4 regions of the Pseudomonas sp. NPDC085632 genome follow, and region 3 is predicted to be linked to each of the others. Evidence: predicted binding sites of a transcription regulator. Region 3 holds the regulator's gene; each other region holds the start of a gene.
The links. Region 3 encodes sigma-54, which starts transcription at its own class of promoters, with help from an activator protein. Its sites were predicted from a motif close to ANTGGCATNNANNTTGCTNT; they were not measured.
Positions count from the first base shown of each region.

Region 1: the regulator sigma-54 is predicted to act here: its motif matches at 1,808-1,827, upstream of glnK (P-II family nitrogen regulator).
Region 2: the regulator sigma-54 is predicted to act here: its motif matches at 2,106-2,125, upstream of ACIF4X_RS14655 (circularly permuted type 2 ATP-grasp protein).
Region 4: the regulator sigma-54 is predicted to act here: its motif matches at 1,209-1,228, upstream of glnA (type I glutamate--ammonia ligase).

Region 1 is NZ_JBITSX010000053.1:376-4,115, reverse strand. Features, by position in the region: gene ACIF4X_RS24780 (N-acetyltransferase) at 1-282, opposite strand, end outside; gene ACIF4X_RS24775 (Bro-N domain-containing protein) at 478-990, opposite strand; gene ACIF4X_RS24770 (accessory factor UbiK family protein) at 1,355-1,615, opposite strand; gene glnK (P-II family nitrogen regulator) at 2,030-2,368, shown strand; gene ACIF4X_RS24760 (ammonium transporter) at 2,407-3,740, shown strand, end outside.
Region 2 is NZ_JBITSX010000019.1:50,229-53,968, forward strand. Features, by position in the region: gene ACIF4X_RS14650 (alpha-E domain-containing protein) at 1-651, opposite strand, end outside; gene ACIF4X_RS14655 (circularly permuted type 2 ATP-grasp protein) at 664-2,073, opposite strand; gene ACIF4X_RS14660 (ribonuclease E inhibitor RraB) at 2,561-2,908, opposite strand; gene ACIF4X_RS14665 (hypothetical protein) at 3,119-3,352, opposite strand; gene speE (polyamine aminopropyltransferase) at 3,600-3,740, opposite strand, start outside.
Region 3 is NZ_JBITSX010000059.1:15,909-19,648, forward strand. Features, by position in the region: gene lptA (lipopolysaccharide transport periplasmic protein LptA) at 1-426, shown strand, start outside; gene lptB (LPS export ABC transporter ATP-binding protein) at 426-1,151, shown strand; gene ACIF4X_RS26120 (RNA polymerase factor sigma-54) at 1,339-2,832, shown strand; gene hpf (ribosome hibernation-promoting factor, HPF/YfiA family) at 2,906-3,214, shown strand; gene ptsN (PTS IIA-like nitrogen regulatory protein PtsN) at 3,227-3,691, shown strand; gene rapZ (RNase adapter RapZ) at 3,694-3,740, shown strand, end outside.
Region 4 is NZ_JBITSX010000002.1:83,089-86,828, forward strand. Features, by position in the region: gene thiI (tRNA uracil 4-sulfurtransferase ThiI) at 1-994, opposite strand, end outside; gene glnA (type I glutamate--ammonia ligase) at 1,323-2,729, shown strand; gene ACIF4X_RS02245 (DUF4124 domain-containing protein) at 3,052-3,564, shown strand; gene ACIF4X_RS02250 (DUF4124 domain-containing protein) at 3,561-3,740, shown strand, end outside.

The DNA of each region.
Region 1 (3,740 bases), on a different contig from region 3:
AAGAATCTGTTTGAACCATATCGCCAAATCCAGACCTTTCGCATCTTTACTTTTCCAGTCTGCAACGTCATCCCAAGGGAAAATTGTTGGCCCCTCCCAGAGAAAGTATTGCTTTATCGCTGCCGGGGTAATTGGCTCAAACTTGACCGCTGCTGCATCAATATTTGGGATTCTCGGGGCCATGTCCTTGAGAAAGAATTTGTAGGCGATCTTTCGCGAGTTTGATCTGAATGTCTGGTTACGAAGATCCGTTGCTTTGCCTTTTCTTCTCATTGTTTTCATCTGTTTGGATCTGGTCGCAGAAGATAGCCAGCAGAGAGGGGGTAGCGAAATCAGACGTGGGGGACGCGTTTTGTAGGACGTTACTTCTGTGAGTGGAGGATTTCGGAGTAGGGGCGGGGAGATAACGAAGACACAAAAAAGGTCATTTCAGTGGTATCTCTGAAATGACCTTTGGTGAGGTTGCAGCGCAAAAATTCAGATCAATTGCAGAGCCTTTCTCCACCATGAGTTCACAACCGTGCGGTTTACCTGTTCTCGCTCCGTCACCATTTGTGGCACATCCTGCAACCGTATCCACGGCTGATTATTCCAGTGCAACAAACTCAACGTCATGTCCGGCCAACTGAGCAGGCTCAGGTGTGGACGTTCGCTTGTGCAGGGATGTTGGGCGTCGCGCAGGGTGGGGATGACTTGGTGGGTGAGCCATTCGCGCAACGCTCGGTATTCGGGGCAGTAGTGGTAGACGAGGAGGGCGTAGATGCCTGATCCGCTGATCAGCAGGGTGTTTTCGATTTGATTGTGGATGAGGGTTTTACGGGTTTGGTATTGGTCGGTGTCGAGTTTTCGCAGCATGCGTTCGTTGAGGTAGATGTGCAGCAGGCGGCTCAGGTCTCGGGCGCAGAACCAGGGTTGGTTCTGGATGAGGAGGGCGTGGAGGGGGAGTTTGTGGCGGGTGAAGATGCTAGGTGTTAGATAGTTTTCGTCCATGGTTCAGTTCTCGAATTCAAGTGAAGAAAACTGCTTCTGTTCGTCGTCAAACGAAAAGGGTGGCAGCTATGCGCGGGTTGGCGAACCGGTGAATTCGAAACCGGCAGACACTGAGGTCTCCCACGCAAAGCCGCCATAACTCGTTGAGAGAAAAAACCTCTCTGTGAGTCTAGTTGCATTGCGTCAAATTCGATCCAGGTCGCCAAACCCGCTGCTGAACATTCAGCATCGGGTGAGCTTAGAAACCTGGGCTTTTCGGCGCAATCGGACGGCGGTGGTGCAGGTTGTAGGACGTTGCCGGGATGGTTGAAGGGCTGGAGATCAAAAGATCGCAGCCTTCGGCAGCTCCTACAGGGGGCGCGGATTATTCAGCGGGCGGCGTCAGCTTCGCTTCCATCTCGGCGACCTTGGCTTCGAGGCTTTCGAGGCGGGCGCGAGTGCGGGCCAGTACGACCATCTGGCTGTCGAATTCTTCGCGGCTGACCAGGTCGAGTTTGCTGAAGGCGCTTTGCAGCAGCATCTTGAACTGGCTTTCGATTTCGGCTTTCGGCAGCGGGGTGTCGCCGCTGAAAAGGCGGGAGGCGGTGCCGCTCAGGGCGTCGAGGAAGTCTTTGGGCGCGAGCATGGTGGATGTCCTGGAAACAATGGCCGGCAGTGTATCACGCAGTGTCTATAGTCAATCTCGTGGTCAGGGATGCACGCTTTTCGCGCAGGCGGACGGACGGCGACGCACCGTTGTTGTGCGTATCCGGATGGGGTTTTGCACGGGATGGCGTGCGGCAGCGGCCAAGGGATTGAAATCAGAGGTTTTTGGCGAGATGGCAAGCTTTCTGCTTAGTCACCTTCGACCCATGCACTGATGCAGTCGCTGTGACGAATGCAGTGCGGCAGACGGAGCGGGGAGTTTCGTCGGCAGCGGTTAGCTGGCGTCAGTCGGGCAGGTACGGCCGACGATGCGTTACAAAGCCAGGCACTGCGCTTAGACTTGAGTCGGGTTTGTTTTCCTGGGGCAAGTCCACCAATTCGGGAGAGAGTTTTCATGAAGCTAGTCACTGCCATCATCAAGCCGTTCAAGTTGGACGACGTGCGCGAGTCGCTGTCCGAAATCGGCGTGCAGGGCATTACCGTTACTGAAGTCAAAGGCTTCGGCCGGCAGAAGGGTCACACCGAGCTGTATCGCGGCGCGGAATATGTGGTCGATTTTCTGCCCAAGGTGAAAATCGACGTGGCCATCGACGACAAGGATCTGGATCGGGTTATCGAGGCGATAACTAAAGCGGCCAACACCGGCAAGATCGGTGACGGCAAGATCTTCGTGGTCAATCTGGAACAGGCGATCCGTATCCGTACCGGCGAAACCGATACCGACGCGATTTAACCGCCGCCACAAACCCCAACGCCCCAGGAGAAAACAATATGACTCTGCGTAAATTCGCAGGGCTAGGAGCCCTGTTGTCTATCGTAATGCCCGGCCTTGCTATGGCGGCAGACGAAGTGGCGGCCCCGGTCCTCAATTCCGGCGACACTGCCTGGATGCTCACCTCGACAGCCCTCGTGCTGTTCATGACCATCCCCGGCCTGGCGCTGTTCTACGGCGGCATGGTTCGCTCGAAAAACATTCTTTCCGTGATGATGCAGTGCTTCGCCATTACCGGTCTGATCAGCATTCTGTGGGTCATTTATGGCTACAGCATTGCGTTCGACACCACCGGCATGGAGCAGGGCGTCGTCAATTTCAACTCGTTCTTCGGCGGCATGGGCAAGGCGTTCCTCGCCGGTGTCACGCCTTCGAGCCTGACCGGCCCTGCGGCGCTGTTCCCTGAGGCGGTGTTCATCACCTTCCAGATGACCTTCGCGATCATCACCCCGGCGCTGATCGTCGGTGCGTTCGCCGAGCGGATGAAATTCTCCGCGATGCTGATCTTCATGGGCATCTGGTTCACTCTGGTTTATGCACCGATCGCGCACATGGTCTGGTCCGGCAACGGCGGCCTGATGTGGGACTGGGGCGTACTCGACTTCGCGGGCGGCACCGTGGTGCACATCAACGCCGGTGTCGCCGGTCTGATTGCCTGCCTGGTATTGGGCAAACGTAAAGGTTTCCCGACCACCCCGATGGCTCCGCACAACCTCGGTTATACCCTGATGGGCGCTGCGATGCTGTGGGTCGGCTGGTTCGGCTTCAACGCCGGTTCCGCTGCGGCGGCCAACGGCACCGCCGGCATGGCGATGCTGGTCACTCAGATCGCTACCGCTGCGGCTGCGCTGGGCTGGATGTTTGCCGAGTGGGTCACCCACGGCAAGCCAAGCGCACTGGGCATTGCTTCGGGTGTGGTTGCAGGTCTGGTCGCGATCACTCCGGCTGCCGGCACCGTGGGCCCGATGGGCGCACTGGTCATCGGTCTGGCCGCAGGTGTGGTGTGCTTCTTCTGCGCCACCACCCTGAAACGCAAGCTCGGTTATGACGACTCCCTGGACGCGTTCGGCGTACACGGTATCGGCGGTATTCTCGGCGCGATCCTCACCGGTGTGTTCGCTGCGCCGGCTCTGGGTGGCTTCGGCACCGTCACCGATATCGGTGCGCAAGTCTGGATTCAGGTAAAAGGCGTCGGCTTCACGGTGATCTACACCGCGATCGTCACCTTCATCATCCTCAAGGTCCTGGACGCCGTGATGGGTCTGCGTGTGACCGAGGAAGAAGAGTCGGTCGGCCTCGATCTGGCACAACACAACGAGCGCGGCTACAACCT
Region 2 (3,740 bases), on a different contig from region 3:
GTAGGCCTCGAACGAAGACAAGGCGCGCAGCAAGGCACTCCACTGGTAATAGGCATGGGCCGTACCGTCGCTGACCGCTTCGGCCTGATCGCCAGCCATTTCATAGCGGGCATCGAGCAACCGCAGCGTATTGTCCGCACGTTCGATGAAGGTCCCGAGACGAATGAAACGAAACGCATCGTTACGCATGATCGTGCCGTACGACGCACCACGGAACAGGTGCGAACGTTCCTTGATCCACTCGCAGAAACGGCTCATGCCATAGCGACTGAGACCCTGTTCGGCGATCCCGCGAATCTCCAGCCACGTCGCGTTGATGTTCTCCCACATGTCCGCCGTGATGCGTCCGCGAACCGCGTGCGCACTGGCCCGCGCTGCACCGAGGCAGCTGTAAATGCTCGCCGGATTGGCCGCATCGAGGGCGAAGAAGTGCAGCAGCCGTTCGGCATGCAACGCGCCGTGACGTTCCAGGTAATCGTCGAGGGTGCCGGTGATGAGCAGCGGCATGGCCAATTCGTGCAGACCGTCGCCGCGACCGTCCTGCGGCATCAGCGACAGCGAATAACTGATATCGAGCATCCGTGCGAGGTTTTCCGCCCGCTCCAGGTAACGCGACATCCAATACAGATCCGAGGCAGTTCTACTTAACATGGCAAGCTTCCTTCAATCCTCGACCACCCAGGTGTCCTTGGTTCCGCCGCCCTGGGAGGAATTCACCACCAGGGAGCCTTCGCGCAGTGCGACGCGAGTCAAACCGCCGGGCACCACGCGGGTTTCGCGACCGGACAAGACAAACGGACGCAAGTCGATATGGCGCGGTGCGATGCCGTTTTCGACAAAGGTCGGACAGGTCGACAGCGACAGCGTCGGCTGCGCGATGTACGCGTGGGGTTTGGCCTTGATGCGTTCACGGAAGGCATCGATCTCCGCCTTCGTCGACGCCGGTCCCACTAACATTCCGTAACCACCGGAGCCCTGGGTTTCCTTGACCACCAGATCTGGAAGATTGGCCAGCACATGGGAAAGTTCAGACGGGTTGCGGCACTGCCAGGTCGGCACGTTCTTCAGGATCGGCTCTTCGTCGAGGTAGAAACGGATCATGTCGGTGACAAACGGATACACCGATTTGTCGTCCGCCACCCCGGTGCCGATGGCGTTGGCCAGTACCACGTTGCCGGAGCGATAGGACGACAGCAGCCCCGGCACGCCGAGCATTGAGTCGGGGTTGAACGCCAACGGATCAAGGAACGCGTCGTCGAGGCGACGGTAGATCACGTCCACCGCTTTCGGGCCGTCAGTGGTGCGCATGAAGACCTTGTCGTCTCGCACGAACAGATCCGCGCCCTCGACCAGTTCCACGCCCATTTCCCGGGCCAGGAACGCGTGCTCGAAAAAGGCACTGTTAAAGCGCCCGGGCGTCAGCACCACTACGCTCGGATCATCAATCGCGCTGGAGCTTTTCAGGGTGTCGAGCAGCAGGTTCGGATAGTGATCGATCGGCGCGATACGTTGCGCGGCGAACAACTCCGGGAACAAACGCATCATCATCTTGCGGTCTTCGAGCATGTAGCTCACGCCGCTCGGTGTGCGCAGGTTGTCTTCGAGCACGTAATAGGTGCCGTCGCCATCGCGCACCAGATCGACGCCGGAGATGTGCGAATAGATATCGCGGTGCAGATCGAGGCCTTGCATCGCCAACTGATATTGCTCGTTGGCCAGCACCTGTTCGGCAGGAATGATCCCGGCGTTGATGATGCGCTGCTCGTGATAGAGGTCGGCGAGGAACATGTTCAGCGCTTTGACCCGCTGGATGCAGCCGCGCTCGACGACTCGCCACTCGCTGGCGGGAATGCTGCGCGGGATGGTGTCGAAAGGAATCAGGCGCTCGGTGCCCTGCTCGTCCCCATAGAGCGTGAAAGTGATCCCGGCGCGATGGAACAGCAAGTCAGCCTCGCGTCGCCGTTGAGCCAGCAGTTCGTCAGGCGTTTCGGCCAGCCAGCGGGCAAACTCCCGATAATGCGGGCGAACCTGGCCGCCGGCATCGTACATCTCATCAAAATAGGTGCGGATCATGCCGTACTCCTTGTCACCCGGACATACAGGCCTTCGCAAGGCCCGTGCCATCGGCATAAACGCTTTGATTTCAATCGGTTGGAAATACACGCCGCAGGCACCGCACCATTCCTGTGCGGCAATTGCCCCAACCGGATTGCCCCCGCTTCATTGCGACGCACCGCATCGCCTATCACCAGCATAGTCAGAGTTGATTTCACTGCCCGGCGCTGCTTGCGGATAATCCGTGCATTCGCTGCAAAACTTCCCCGCGCACAGCGCCGCGAAGTCGCCAGCTCAACTGACCTGGACTGCCCTCGCAGCCCGCCCCGCTGTAACCCTGACCGGTTTCCTCTCCTTATCGGTCTTCCCTTTTAGCCACCCTCTCCGGTGGCTTTTTTTTGCCTCGGTTTCTTGTTTCAGGGTTTTGCCACAGCGCCTTGCATACGCCGGAGACGACAACGGCCAACCCGAAGGTCAGCCGTTGCTCAACTGTTGATTCAAGAGATCAGTTCAAACGGTGACGGCTACGCACCTCCTGTTTCACACCCCAGCCTTCGATAATGCCGCCCAGCGGTTCGACCACAGCGGAAAAGCCCTGCTCGAAGTCGCCGATATCGTCATATGTCGCGTACATCACCTTGCTCAATTCCAACGCCCACGCACCGTCATCACGCACGCTGACCTGGGCATTGATGGATTCACCGCGAAATTTGCCTGCCGCCCTGCGCGCCCGCTCCTCGTCCGGGAAAATGGCGTAGAACTCGATGGGATGGAATCGGGAAAAATCGAAACCGCCTTCTTTCATGCGGCGCAGAACATTGCTGCTGATGTCTTCTTGATAGGCTGTGCTCATGAATCGTCCCCCTCGCATAGATGGATAGACTTTCCGTATTCCCGCCCCGGGCCTTTGGCCGAAGTACTACGGCAACGTGGTTGCACGCGGGAAACAAGCATGTAGCTGACAAGACCAGACCTTAGCGATCCGTTCGCTGATCTCGCTTGCAGAGTAGCCCCAAGTTAGAGCCGCTGCCAAGGCCTGGTGTGAAAGGTGACAGGAAGAGTGTCAGACGGGAGTAATGCTGCGGATTTCGATGCTGTTCTGGGTTTTCAGGCTTTTCACCCCGGCATCGGCGGTGCGCCCTTCCAGATCGTTCAGATCCAGTTCGGCGGCGACAGGAAGAAAGCGCTCCTTGATGAGTTTGGCCGCCCGCTCATGACTCGGGCACTCCTCGCACTCGAAGACTTCATTGATCGTTTCACCATGATCGTCCACGAAAGTGACTTTCCACTTTTGCATCGGTGCCTCCTCGATCAAACCCGCAAATGGGCTTACACCTATCTCGACTGTGTACGCCGAAAGTTGGTTCAAAAGGATTACAGCCGACGAAGATGAAAAAAACGACATCTGTCACTGTAGGAGCTGCCGCAGGCTGCGATCTTTTGGGACGCAGAGCGTCCCCGGCTGCGTTCCCACGCTTCGCGTGGGAACGATCAAAAACAAGATCAAAAGATCGCAGCCTGCGGCAGCGCCTGCAGGTTCAATATCAGTCGTTGCTTGGCTTGTTGATCGCCTGCAGCACGTACTGCGGCAACGCGAACGCGCCGATATGGATTTCCGGGTTGTAGTATCGCGTGACAATGCCGCTGCCGATGAAGCGCTGTTGCAGGGTTTCACGGCTGAGCTT
Region 3 (3,740 bases):
CAACTGGACGACAAGAACGGCATCGCCACTTATAAGGGTGATGTCATCATCACTCAGGGTTCGATGAAGGTGACCGGTAATACCGTGACCATCACCCGCACCCCGGCCGGCGATATCGACGTGGTGACGTCGGTGGGCAACCTTGCCTACTTCGAACAACTGCAAACCCAAGGTGACGCCAAGCCTGTACAGGGCTGGGGCGTGACGATCCAGTACCACGCTGCGCAAAACCGCGTCGTGCTGATCGACAAGGCCAAGGTTGTCGACAAGGACAACAACACGACTCAGGGCGAGAAAATCGTCTATGACACCGTGAAGAAACTGGCCAGCGCCGGTCGCGCTACCGGCAGCAAGGTCACCGAAGCGCGTCCGCGCATCGACATGGTGATCCAGCCGAAGAAGAAAACCGACGAGAAAACCCAGTAATGGCAACTCTGAAAGCTCAGCACCTGGCCAAGGCCTATAAAAGCCGCCAGGTTGTGCGTGACGTCAGTCTGTCGATCGACAGCGGCCAGATCGTCGGCCTGCTCGGCCCGAACGGTGCCGGCAAGACCACCTGCTTTTACATGATCGTTGGCCTGGTACAGGCCGATCAGGGCCGCGTACTGATTGATGATCTGGACGTCAGCCATCAGCCGATGCACGGTCGTGCAAAGGCCGGTATCGGCTATCTGCCGCAAGAAGCGTCGATCTTCCGCAAACTGTCGGTGGCCGACAACATCATGGCCATCCTCGAGACCCGTCAGGAACTCGACAAGGCCGGTCGCCGCAAAGAGCTGGAAAGCCTGCTGCAGGAATTCCACATCACCCACATCCGCGACAATCTCGGCATGAGCCTGTCCGGTGGTGAACGCCGCCGTGTGGAGATCGCTCGCGCGCTGGCAACGGCACCGAAATTCATCCTGCTCGACGAACCGTTCGCCGGTGTCGACCCAATTTCCGTCGGCGACATCAAGCAGATCATCCACCACCTCAAGGCCAAGGGCATTGGTGTACTGATCACCGACCACAACGTCCGTGAGACGCTGGACATCTGCGAAACCGCTTACATCGTCAACGACGGTCAGTTGATTGCCGAGGGCGATGCAGAAACCATCCTGGCCAACGATCTGGTCAAGGAAGTGTATCTGGGCCACGAGTTCCGCCTGTAAGCGCAACAGTGCCCGGTGCGCCGCCCGGGCGCTGTATCGATTCAAGCAGAATTTAATACGCTTTAATTGTTACAGCGCTCTAGGCAAACACTTCAGTTTCAGGCATATAATTTGCTTAAGTTTGGCGCTTCGGCGCCCTGTAGTGGATGGCGCATAGCGCCGGCGAATAAGGTGTTAAGCCCCTGCCATGAAACCATCGCTAGTCTTGAGAATGGGCCAGCAGCTGACGATGACACCGCAGCTGCAACAGGCCATCCGTCTGCTCCAATTGTCGACCCTGGATCTGCAACAGGAAATCCAGGAGGCTCTGGAATCAAATCCGATGCTCGAACGCCAGGAAGAAGGCGACGACTTCGACAATTCCGACCCCATGGCCGACAACGCCGAACAGAAGCCCCCCACCGAAATCCAGGAACCGTCCTACCAGGAAACTGCCCCGACGGTGGACAACCTCGAGGAGGGCGAATGGAACGAGCGCATCCCCAACGAGCTTCCGGTCGACACCGCCTGGGAAGACGTCTACCAGACCAGTGCCAGCAGCCTGCCGAGCAGCGACGATGACGAGTGGGACTTCACCACACGCACGTCCGTCGGCGAGAGCCTGCAAAGCCACCTGCTGTGGCAATTGAACCTTGCACCGATGTCCGACACCGATCGCCTGATCGCCGTCACCCTGATCGATTGCATCAACAATCAGGGCTACCTGGATGAAACCCTCGAAGAGATCCTTGAGGCGTTCGATCCGGAACTGGACATCGAACTGGACGAAATCGAAGCCGTCCTGCACCGCATTCAACAATTTGAACCCGCCGGTATCGGCGCCCGCAACCTCGGCGAGTGCCTGCTGCTGCAGTTGCGCCAGTTACCTGCCAAGACCCCGTGGCTGGCGGAAGCGAAACGCCTGGTCACCGACTACATTGACCTGCTCGGCAGCCGCGACTACAGCCAGTTGATGCGCCGGATGAAGCTCAAGGAAGACGAGCTGCGTCAGGTCATCGAGCTGGTGCAAAGCCTCAATCCGCGCCCGGGTTCGCAGATCGAATCAGCCGAAGCCGAATACGTCGTCCCTGACGTCATCGTGCGCAAGGACAACGAACGCTGGCTAGTCGAGCTCAATCAGGAATCGGTGCCACGCCTGCGCGTCAACGCCCAGTACGCCGGTTTCGTCCGTCGTGCCGACACCAGTGCCGACAACACCTTCATGCGCAATCAGTTGCAGGAAGCCCGCTGGTTCATCAAGAGCCTGCAGAGCCGCAACGAAACCCTGATGAAAGTTGCCACCCAGATCGTCGAGCATCAACGCGGTTTCCTGGAGTACGGCGACGAAGCGATGAAGCCGCTGGTTCTGCATGACATCGCCGAAGCGGTTGGCATGCATGAGTCAACGATTTCGCGGGTGACCACGCAGAAATTCATGCATACCCCGCGCGGTATTTATGAACTGAAATACTTTTTCTCCAGCCACGTCAGCACCTCCGAAGGCGGCGAATGCTCGTCCACGGCGATCCGTGCGATCATCAAAAAACTGGTTGCCGCGGAAAATCAGAAAAAGCCGTTGAGTGACAGCAAGATCGCTGGTTTACTGGAGGCACAAGGCATTCAGGTGGCTCGCCGCACCGTCGCCAAGTACCGCGAATCCCTCGGAATCGCGCCTTCGAGCGAACGCAAGCGGTTGATGTAAGCCACGTTACAGCGTTCCAGTGGCAGGCTATCCAGCCTGCCGCTTTATGCACTGGCAACGAAGGAGAAGCTGTATGCAAGTCAACATCAGTGGACACCAACTGGAAGTGACCCAACCTCTGCGTTCCTACATCGAGGAAAAACTCCAACGACTGGAGCGACATTTCGACAAGATCACCAACGTGCAAGTCACGATGTGCGTCGAAAAGCTGAAGCAGAAAATCGAAGCCACCTTGCATATACCCGGCAGCGAAGTGGTCGCCAACGCAGAAGATACTGATATGTATGCTGCGATCGACTCACTCACCGACAAGCTGGATCGCCAACTCAAAAAGCATAAGGAAAAGACCCAGAGCCTCCTCCAGGGCGCAACCGGTCGTTAACATCCCTAACCCATGATCCGACTTGAAAGTATCCTGACCCCCGGCCGTTCCCTCGTGAACGTGCCGGGCGGCAGTAAAAAGAAAGCCCTCGAACAAATTGCCAACCTGATCGCCCGCGAAGTGCCGGCTCTGGAGATGCAAGATGTCTTCGAGGCGCTGATTGCCCGTGAAAAACTCGGTTCTACCGGTTTTGGTAACGGCATCGCCATTCCTCATTGCCGCCTCAAGGGCTGCGAAGCGCCAATCAGTGCGCTGATGCACCTTGATGCTCCGATCGATTTCGACGCCATTGACGGCGCTCCGGTTGACCTGCTGTTCGTACTGCTGGTCCCCGAGGCTGCCACCGATGCGCACCTGGAACTACTGCGCCAGATCGCCAGCATGCTGGACCGCAAGGAAGTGCGCGAAAAACTGCGCAGTGCTCCAAGCAATGAAGCCTTGTATCAGGTTGTCCTGAGCGAGCAGAACGGGCATTAATCATGCGCTTGATCATCGTCAGCGGCCGTTCCGGCTCGGGTAAAAGTAC
Region 4 (3,740 bases), on a different contig from region 3:
CGTTGGCCGTGTCGATGATGTCCTGCTTGTGCGCCACGATCAGCGGACGCAGGACCAGCTTGTCGGTCACACAGTCGATCACCGACAGGTTCGGCAGCGTCTGGCTCGACACCTGGGAGATCGCCTCACCCGTGACCAGCGCCTCGATCTGCAGGCGGTCGGCGATGTTGGAAGCCGCGCGCAACATCATACGCTTCAATACGACGCCCATATGACTGTTATCGACTTTGCCGAGAATTTCGCCCAACACTTCTTCGAACGGAACACTGACAAATAGCACGCGTTGCGAGCTGCCGTACTTCTTCCAGATGAAATGCGCGACTTCCATCACGCCCAATTCATGGGCACGACCGCCCAGATTGAAGAAACAGAAGTGGGTCATCAGGCCGCGACGAATGATCTGATACGCCGCAACGGTCGAGTCAAAGCCGCCGGACATCAATACCAGCGTCTGCTCCAGAGCGCCGAGCGGGTAACCGCCGATGCCGTTGTGCTGGCTGTGGATAACAAACAACCGTTTGTCGCGAACTTCGATGCGCACTTCGATTTCCGGCGCTTTCAGGTCGATACCGGCGGCACCGCACTCGCGGCGCAGCTTGCTGCCGACATATTTTTCGACATCCATCGAGCTGAACGTGTGCTTGCCGGCACGCTTGCAGCGCACCGAAAAAATCTTCCCGGCCAGCGCATCACCGTAGTGCTGTTTGCACTTTTCGGTGATGTCGTCGAAGTCGCCCAGCGGGTACTCGTCGATCTGCAGAAAGTGCGCGATACCTGGCATGCAGGTCAGGCGCTCACCCATCTCTTTCAAGGCTTTGGCGTCAGTAACGCGGGTTTCCAGCTCGAGATTGTCCCACACACCGTTCACCACCACGGCCGGGTCCAGATCGCGGAGCACGGTGCGGATGTTCTTGGCCAACTGGCGGATGAATTTCGTCCGGACAGGTCGGCTTTTGATGGTGATCTCGGGAAAGACTTTTACGATTAGTTTCATGAAAACAGCGCGCGAACGGCCAGCCGAAAAAGGGGGGCGCGGATTATAGCGGAAATTGCTCAAGGTTTAACCAGTTAATGTGCAGAAGGTTTTGCATGCACCAAAACAGGTCATTTTCGATTTGTGACGCTACATTAAAGGGCGAGATTTTTAGCTTTCAGGCGTTTCGAGCCTTAATAAGCGTGAATTTGGGGCAAAAAACCCATGCTGGGGCACTGGCATGCAATTTGCTCCCTTGTGAGGCAGGTTGCCTTGGCAGAGTATTCGCGCCGGCATCAACCAAATTCAAGGGCATCCACTACCAAGCCCGAAGCCACCCGGAGGACATATGTCGAAGACGGTTCAACTCATCAAAGATCATGACGTCAAGTGGATTGATCTGCGCTTCACGGACACCAAAGGTACTCAGCACCACGTGACCATGCCGGCTCGCGATGCTTTGGACGACGACTTCTTCGAAGTCGGCAAAATGTTCGACGGTTCCTCCATCGCTGGCTGGAAAGGCATCGAAGCCTCCGACATGATCCTGATGCCGGTTGACGAAACGGCCGTTCTCGACCCGTTCACCGAAGACGCCACCCTGATTCTGGTGTGCGACATCATCGAACCTTCGAGCATGCAAGGCTACGACCGCGACCCACGTGCGATCGCCAAGCGCGCCGAAGAGCACCTGAAAGCCACCGGTATCGGTGACACCGTGTTCGCTGGTCCAGAGCCAGAGTTCTTCATCTTTGACTCGGTGAAATTCAAGTCGGACATTTCCGGCTCGATGTTCAAGATCTACTCCGAGCAAGGTTCGTGGATGTCCGACCAGGACATCGAAGGCGGCAACAAGGGTCACCGTCCAGGCGTCAAAGGCGGCTACTTCCCGGTTCCACCGTTCGACCACGACCATGAAATCCGTACCTCCATGTGCAACGCACTGGAAGAAATGGGCCTGACCGTCGAAGTTCACCACCACGAAGTGGCGACTGCCGGCCAGAACGAAATCGGCGTCAAGTTCAACACTCTGGTGAAGAAAGCCGACGAAACCCAAACCCTGAAGTACGTTGTGCACAACGTTGCTGACGCTTACGGCCGCACCGCGACCTTCATGCCGAAGCCACTGTACGGCGACAACGGTTCGGGCATGCACGTACACATGTCGATCTGGAAAGACGGCAAGAACACCTTCGCCGGTGAAGGCTATGCCGGCCTGTCCGATACCGCTCTGTACTTCATCGGCGGCATCATCAAACACGGTAAGGCCCTGAACGGTTTCACCAACCCGGCGACCAACTCCTACAAGCGTCTGGTGCCAGGCTTCGAAGCTCCGGTAATGCTGGCCTACTCGGCTCGCAACCGTTCCGCTTCGATCCGCATTCCTTACGTGTCGAGCCCGAAAGCCCGCCGTATCGAAGCACGCTTCCCGGATCCGGCTGCCAACCCGTACCTGGCCTTCGCAGCACTGCTGATGGCCGGTCTGGACGGTATCCAGAACAAGATCCACCCAGGCGACGCGGCGGACAAAAACCTGTACGACCTGCCGCCTGAAGAGGCGAAAGAGATCCCGCAAGTTTGCGGCAGCCTGAAAGAAGCCCTGGAAGAGCTGGACAAGGGCCGCGCGTTCCTGACCAAGGGCGGCGTGTTCTCCGACGACTTCATCGACGCTTACATCGCGCTGAAATCGGAAGAAGAAATCAAGGTTCGCACCTTCGTACACCCACTGGAATATGAGCTGTACTACAGCTGCTGATCCGGTAGCGCCGCGTTTCTCGGCGTGACAAAAAGAGGCCTCCTTCGGGAGGCCTTTTTTATTGCAGATCAAAAACCCCTCACCCTAACCCTCCCGAAACGTCGGACCGCCCAGAGGGAGAGGGGACTTATCTCCATGCTTTTCCGAACCTGAGTTCACATGGCAATTTCAGGTCGATGAAATTTGTCAGAGAAACACGGTCAATCCCCTCTCCCTCTGGGAGAGGGTTAGGGTGAGGGCGTTACCAGATGTTTACCGAGTTGGGCCAACCGCCGCACCTGTCCTATGCTGCACCCCATCGCTTTCAATCCCGGTCGATTTCATGGGTCGCACGCTTCTCTACATTCTGCTGCTGATCGCCCTGCCCGCCGTCGCGCAGATCTACAAGTACACCGACGCCAACGGCAACACGGTGTACAGCGATCACTCGCCGGACGGCGTGCAAGCGCAGCCGGTGGAGTTGCCGCCACTCAATCGGGTCGAGCCGCAAGCGCCGAGCGCACCGGCCGCACCTGAGCCCGACAATCGTGAGCCTGCGCGCAATGCCTACGACATTCTTGAACTGGCCGGCCTGCCCACTGAAGAAGCCTTGCGGGCCAACAACGGCACCTTCACTGTCAATGTGCTGATCAAACCGCGTCTGCAGGCGCCGCATCAATTACGGCTGGTGCTCGACGATGAACCGTACGGTCAGCCGAGCAACGTGCCAATCCTGCAGTTGGTGAATGTTGATCGGGGTGAGCATCGACTGGCCGTGCAGGTGATTGACGGGCAGACGATCATCCAGCAAAGCCCGCCAGTGGCGCTAAGCGTGCAGCGGGTGCACAAGCCATGATCCGCGCGTGGCTCATCGCTGTATTGGCGCTGCTGACACTGCAGGCTTCAGCCGAGGTCTTCACCTACACCGACGCCCAAGGCAATCGCGTGTTTACCGATCAACCGCACGGCAACGCCAAGCGCGTACCTATCGCGACCAGCAATCGCATGTCGGCCAATCCAACGGCCGCCGCG